Regions from separate parts of the Pseudarthrobacter sp. ATCC 49987 genome, predicted to be linked through region 1. Evidence: predicted binding sites of a transcription regulator. Region 1 holds the regulator's gene; the other holds the start of a gene.

Region 1 (3,404 bases):
CGGCTGCGCGAATGGGCCGAGGACACCGTGACGGGGGACCGCGACGAACTCCTGCCCGGGGTGACAGACCGCGCCTGGCGGCAGGTCTCGGTCACCTCGATGGAGTGCCTCGGCGCGCAGAAATGCCCGCTCGCTGCGGAATGCTTCAGCGAACTGTCCCGCCAGAACGCCGCGGACGCCGACGTCGTGGTCACCAACCACGCCATGCTGGCCGTCAGCGCCTTCGAGGGCCTTGCCGTGCTGCCCGAATACGACGTTGTGGTGGTCGATGAAGCCCACGAACTCCAGGACCGGGTGACCGGTGCCGTCTCCGGCCAGCTCTCCGTCGCGATGGTGCACGCCGCCGCCTCCGGGGCACGGAAGCACACCGGCATCACCGTTGACGCCCTGAACAACGCCGCGTCCAACCTCGAACTCGCCATCGAAGGGGTCCCCAGCGGACTCATGCCCAACGGCCTCAACAGCGAACAGCTGGACTGCGTGGACCAGTTGCGGGACGCCTGCCGCGCGGCGCTCTCCGACTCAAAGGGGGACAGCGCCAACACGGCCGACGGCGGCCGGCAGCTCGCGCGGTCCCGCCTCATGGTGATCCTGGAGCTGTGCGAACGGCTGCTGTCGGCGCGGGAAAACCGTGAAGTGGTCTGGTTTTCCAGGAACAGCACCTTCGACCCGCAGCAGGGCTACTCCCAGCCCGACGAGTCCGCGCCCGCCCTGATCAACGTCGCCCCCCTCAGTGTCGCGGGACGGCTCCGTGAGGGCCTGTTCGCGGACCACACCGTCATCCTGACCTCGGCCACCCTGGCGATCGGGTCAGCCTTCGAACCTGCTGCCGGTGGTCTCGGCCTGGTCGGACCCGGCGCCCCCAGCTGGACCGGGGTCGACGTCGGCTCGCCTTTCGAATACCCGAAACAGGGCATCCTCTACGTTGCGAAGCACCTGCCCAAACCCGGCCGCGGCACCTCTCCGGAAGCCCTCGACGAGCTCGAGAAGCTGATCCGGGCCTCCGGCGGCGGGGCCCTGTGCCTGTTCTCCTCCCGGCGCGCGGCGGAGGACGCCGCTGAGGCCATGCGGCCGCGGCTGGACATGAGCATCCTGTGCCAGGGGGATTCGACCATGACGGCGCTCGTGAAGCAGTTCGCCGACGAACCGGACACCTGCCTTTTTGGCACCATGTCCCTGTGGCAGGGTGTCGACGTGCCCGGGGCCTCCTGCCGCCTCGTCGTGATCGACCGGATTCCGTTCCCGCGGCCCGATGATCCCCTGATGACGGCGCGGTCCCGCGCGGTGGCCCAGGCCGGGGGTAACGGCTTTATGAGTGTTTCCGCGACCCACGCCGCCATCCGCCTGGCCCAGGGCGCCGGCCGGCTGATCCGCACAACGACGGACCGGGGAGTGGTGGCCGTGCTGGACTCCCGGCTGTCCACCGAACGCTACGGCGGATTCCTCCGCGCTGCCCTGCCGCCCTTCTGGCCCACCACCGATCCCGCCATCGCCCTCGCGGCCCTGGAACGGCTCGCGAAAGAATCCGGGCAGCCGGCCAGCTGACGGCGGCCAGGGGCGGGGCCGGGGCCCGGACGGACGCGCGGGCCGCTGCCAGTGCTGCGGTGCTGGTGCTGACCGGTCCTAGAGCGAGCGAAGCACCGAGACGACTTTGCCCATGATCACGGCGTGATCGCCGAGGATGGGCTCGTACTGGGTGTTCTGCGGGAGCAGCCAGGTGTGGCCGTCGCGCTGGCGGAACGTCTTGACTGTTGCCTCGTCGTCCAGCAATGCGGCGACAATATCGCCGTTGACGGCGTCGCCCTGCTGGCGCACAACCACCCAGTCGCCGTCGCAGATGGCCGCGTCGATCATGGAATCTCCCGCGACCTTGAGCATAAAGAGCTCCCCGTGGCCCACCAGCTGGCGGGGCAGGGGCATGACGTCCTCCACGACCTGGTCGGCCAGGATCGGCCCGCCGGCGGCGATGCGGCCCACCAGCGGCACCATGGCGGTGTCGGTGGCGCTGGCCAGCTCGGACACGGACAAGCCGCCCACTGTGCGCAGCCCGCCGGACTTCGCGGCCCCGGAAATCTTTGTGGTTCCCTCATCGAGGGTCAACGGCATCAGCACTTCCATGGCCCGGGGGCGTTTGGGATCGCGCCGCAGGTAGCCAAGTTTTTCCAGCTGTGAGAGCTGGTGGGTGACGCTGGACAGGCTGGCCAGTCCCACGGTGTCGCCGATCTCGCGCATGGACGGCGGATAGCCGTTGTCGGTGACCGAGCGCTGGATGGTTTCCAGGATCTTCTTTTGCCGGACGGTGAGGCTCTTGGGGGGCCGGGCTGCCTGCGGGCTTCGCTGGGTGGCCCTGCCGCCAGTGGCTTGTGCTGCCATGTTCGCCAACGCCTTTCCGTTCCGCCCGGCCGCCGTGGCTGCGGCTGCCGGGAACTTCCGGCCTGAAATGTCAGACCCTGCTGATCAACTGCAGAAGTGGTTGTTCTTTGACTCAAACGTAGGCCAGCCACACCGCTTTTTCAAACATTTGTTCTAGCGAGTCTCGACAATGTTCGTCAATAAGTGCTAAAACAGAACAAGCAAGGTTCGAATATGTGTTCTAGTCATTCTCTGTTTGAGGGTGGGCACTGCTCGGGCACAGCGCGACGTTCGGTTCTTTGTTCGAAGGTTAGGCCGGTTGGCGGCAAGTACGTGGAGTACGCCGGGCGGCACAGTATGGTCCAGGAGGGCTCAGTTCATGTCAGCATCAAGCGCGTTTCACGACACTTTCGGCCGCGACGCATTCGGCAACTACGGCCGGCCCGACGGCGGTGCATCCGTCGGCGGGTATGCCCCGGCCAACCAGGACAGCTCCATCAGCCGGGACAGCTCCATCAGCCGGGACAGCTCCATTAGCCGGCACAATCCCGCAACGCCCGCACTGCGGGTGCGGCAGGCACCGCTCAAGCTCACCCGGCGGGGACGCTTCGTCTTCATCGGCGTGCCGCTAATCCTGCTGGCCGCCCTCATCCTGTCCTTCAGCGGCTTCCTTAACGCGCCCGCCAAGGCGGCGGAATCCGCCTCCGAGCTGTCACTGACACCCACGGTCACCGTGACGGTGCAGCCGGGCGAGTCACTCTGGGCCATCGCCGAAGCCGTGGCGCCGGAGCGCGATCCCCGCGATGTCGTGACCGATATCATCCAGCTGAACAACCTCGACGCCGCCCGCGTCGTGCCGGGCCAGGCCCTCTTCATCCCGTCCAAGTAGCGCGTTCGACCCCGTCGGCCGGGCCCTGCGGGGCGTCACAGTTTCGGGGCCTGCGGCGATCTCACTTAAACTAGTGAGGTGACTGACCAGTTAGAGCGCCTGAACCGACTTCCCCTCCGGACCAATCTGCGCGGCCTGACGCCCTACGGCGCGCCGCAGCTGG
Region 2 (3,404 bases), 780 kb from region 1:
CGCGGATTTCAGCCAGCCCTGCCCGTTGGGCTGGAGCAGCGGGGCGGCGGAGAGTTCGGGGAGCGATTTCAGGGTGCGGGCGGAATCCAGTACGTCCGCGGTGGCCGCCCCGTCCTCGGCGACATACCGCACGGCATTGGTCAGGACGGCGGGAACCCCGTGTTCCGCGGCAAGCTTGAGCATCCGCACCGCGTGGGCGGTGCTGAGCGGTTCACCCGGCGGGCTGAGCTGGCTGACCACCTCCGCGGCGATCGTTCCGGGCGGCATGGCATCGAGCCACCGTTTGAACAGGGTGCGGGGGCGCAGGTAGCGCCTCCCGCCCATGGCACGTCCGACGTCGGAGTCCGGACCGATCAGCACGGTCAGCACCGGCTTGAGGGTTTCGGGGTGCAGGGTGCGGGAGGCCAGTTCGGCGCGCGTCACGGCCACGGGCACCGCTCCCCCGGCCTTGCCCGTGGTGCGGGCATGCGCATCGGAGATCAGCCGGCACAGCGCCCGGTAGCCGGCGCCGTCGTTGTGCCCGTGGGCCAGGACGACGACGCGCCCGCCCACCTGGGTGCGGAGGTCGCCGTCGTCGTCGAAGACCGCAAGGTCCACCCCAACGATCGGGTCCAGCCCGGCGGCCATGCAGGCTTTCAAGTGCTTGACCGTCCCGTAGAGGCCGTCGCGGTCCGTGCAGGCGAGCGCCGTCGCCCCGTCTGCGGCCGCGGCGACGGCCAGCTCATCCGGCCAGGAGACCCCGTAGTGGGCACTGAAGGCGGTGGAGACATGGAGATGCGTGAAGCTCATGCCGGTTCGGACTTCCGGACCGGGAGCAGGGCGTCATGGATCCGCAGCAGGCGCCAGCGTCCGCTGCCCACATGTCGGGTGAGGTCGAGGGTGAGGCTGTCAGGTTCAGGGGAATCTGCTGGGCGCACCTGCACCCGCCAGATCTCGTGGTCCACGAGTCCCGGGCCGCTCCCCAGGGGTGCCCGCTGTTCCTCGGCCCACCATTGGCGCCGCTCGTACCAGCGGACCGGTTCCGCGCACACGGTGTAGTGGCGGCCGGCCCAGTCAAGCTTCAAGGGCTGGCCCGAGGGTGTGCAGACGACGTCCACCGACTCGCTGAACATGCCCACCGCGCCTCCCGGACCACACCATCTGAATAAACCGGCTGTATCAACCCGCCAGTAACTATTCGAACATATCTTCGAACAACTCCAGTCTACGACGGCGCCGCGGCAAAACCTAGATCAGGGGTGGACGCACGCAGGCACAGGTAGCAGGATTGAGCCATGAGCTCCCATAACGCACTTCTCAAGCACGTAAGCATCGCCGCCGAGGACAGGTCCCTGGTGGCGAAGTTCGATATAGACGGAAACATCCCTGGTCAGGGCGCCTACGTGGTGGGGCTTGTGGCAGCAACCCCGGATCATTCACATCAACGACGAATGGGGATCGAGTTCATGAATGGGGAGGCAGTGTCCTTCTACTGCTTCAGCCACGACGGCACGGAGGAGAACTTTGACCTCAAGGGCGTCGAACACTCCGGAAACACCATTACCGGGAACTTTCCGCTCAGCACGGTCATGGGCCTGGCCAAGGGCCACCTCATGACGGCGTTCAGCGACTGTGACGGCCGCGAATACCAGGCGAACGTCCCGGTGGAGGAAGCTCTCTAGGCCCCCTAGGAGCTGGCTTTGTAGACTTCCAGTTCGAGTGTGATGAAGGCGTCGATCATTGCCCGGTAGGTCTTCTCCACGAGGTCAACGTCAATGGCTTTCTGTTCCGCAGTGGCGCGGACGTGTTCGATAACCCGTTCCACACGGCCGGGGGCCCGCACCTCGGCGCTGTCCGCCTTGAGGGTCCCGGCGATCCGGATCAGGCGTTCGCGGCGGCCGATCAGCGACACGATCTGTTCGTCCACCTCGTCAACAGCCACGCGCACGGCGGCGAGCTGTTCCCGGTCGGCCTTGGCAGCTTTATCGTCTTGGTGATTTGTGGACATGTCCATGACAGTATCGAAAGATGCAGCCACGAGTCGATTTAATTTCACTGGGTGTCCGCAGCGTCGACGCCTCCCGCAGTTTCTATGTAGATGGCCTGGGCTGGCCCGTCCACCGGGAAGTCCGGGGCGAGGTCCTCTTCATCCAGGCCAATCACGGCCTCATCCTCTCCCTCTGGGACACCGGGCAGATGCAGGCCGAAGCCACCACCGATCCCCCGTCTGGCATCCCCAGCATCACGCTGAGCCACAACCTGGCCAGCGCGGCGGAAGTCGACTGGGTGATGGCGGAGGCGGAGACGGCCGGGGCGGAAATCGTCGCTGAGCCGAAAACCCAGCCTTGGGGCGGTTACACCGGCTACTTCGCCGACCCCGACGGCTACCGCTGGGAGGTTGCCTTCAATCCCAGCTGGGCGGTCGACGGCGGCGGGAAAGTTACGCTCTGACCTGACCACCGCGAGCGCCGGCGGTCTCTTTCCTGTCCTGCTGAGCCAGCCCTGCGGCCAGCCAGTCATCCCTGGGGCCGAACTTCCTCATCCTCCAGTCTGAACTCAGGCGAAATGGCCCGGAATGCCGCAGGTGCCCGCTTAGGGTGAAGGCATGTTCACGACCATCACCTATCTGCGGCTTCTCGCGGCACCGGCAACGGCCATGTTGCTCCTGGGGACACTCCTTGTCCTGGAGCAGCGCCATTTCGACCAGAACAGCGCCCTGCTGCTGGCGCTCATCACGGGCGTCGCTGTGGCCGAGATTCTGCCGGCCGCTGCCCTCGGGGTTGTTTTCCTCGCCCTGGTCCTGCAGAGCGTCAAGGTCTTCCCGCTGGTCCTGCTCTCGGGCGTGCTGAGCTACGCTGCCGTCCCTGTGGTTGTCTTTTTTGCCGTGATCGGCTGGAAAACCCGGAACCGGTGGCTTCCTCCCGTTGCCGCGGTCGTATTTGCGGGCATCACCGCCGTCAACTGGTTCACCGACCAGACCTGGATCAATTTCATCTTCGGCAACCAGCTGTACGGCCGCGGAATATTGCGAACCCTTACGTACGCTTTTCTGATCTTCGGGGCGTTCGCCGCGCTGAACCTCGCCGCCTGGGCCGTCGGCCTGGCGGTCAACAGCGCCTCGCGGAGCCGGCGGGCACAGCTTGCGGCGGAAACCCGGCTGCGGGAAACGGCGACCGAACTCGCCGTCGAACAGGAACGCAACAGAATCGCCAGGGAACTGCACGATGCCCTGGCCCACTCACTGACGGTCATCGTGGCGCAGGCCGATGGAATACGCTTCATCCACCGCGCAGAACCGGAATCCGTCGAGGAAGCGTCCAGGGTCATCGCGGAGTCGGCGCGGACCGCGCTGGTCGAAACGCGCCGGCTGATCGAGGGATTTTCCCCTGACCTCACCGACCAGCCGGCCCACAGGGTCCAGGACC

Evidence for each region. Region 1 encodes LexA, which represses DNA repair genes until DNA is damaged. Its sites were predicted from a motif close to TCGAACANNTGTTCGA; they were not measured.
Region 2: GXK59_RS07375 (DUF6504 family protein) is a predicted target of LexA. The motif match lies at 1,178-1,193, and genes of this name have one in related genera.

Annotation. Positions count from the first base shown of each region.
Region 1 covers NZ_JAABNS010000001.1:2,307,132-2,310,535, reverse strand. Annotated here, with positions in the region: gene GXK59_RS10840 (ATP-dependent DNA helicase) at 1-1,545, shown strand, start outside; gene lexA (transcriptional repressor LexA) at 1,624-2,373, opposite strand; gene GXK59_RS10830 (LysM peptidoglycan-binding domain-containing protein) at 2,732-3,241, shown strand; gene GXK59_RS10825 (histidinol-phosphate transaminase) at 3,320-3,404, shown strand, end outside.
Region 2 covers NZ_JAABNS010000001.1:1,528,727-1,532,130, reverse strand. Annotated here, with positions in the region: gene GXK59_RS07380 (DNA polymerase III subunit alpha) at 1-789, opposite strand, end outside; gene GXK59_RS07375 (DUF6504 family protein) at 786-1,118, opposite strand; gene GXK59_RS07370 (hypothetical protein) at 1,275-1,661, shown strand; gene GXK59_RS07365 (chorismate mutase) at 1,667-1,993, opposite strand; gene GXK59_RS07360 (VOC family protein) at 2,008-2,430, shown strand; gene GXK59_RS07355 (sensor histidine kinase) at 2,585-3,404, shown strand, end outside.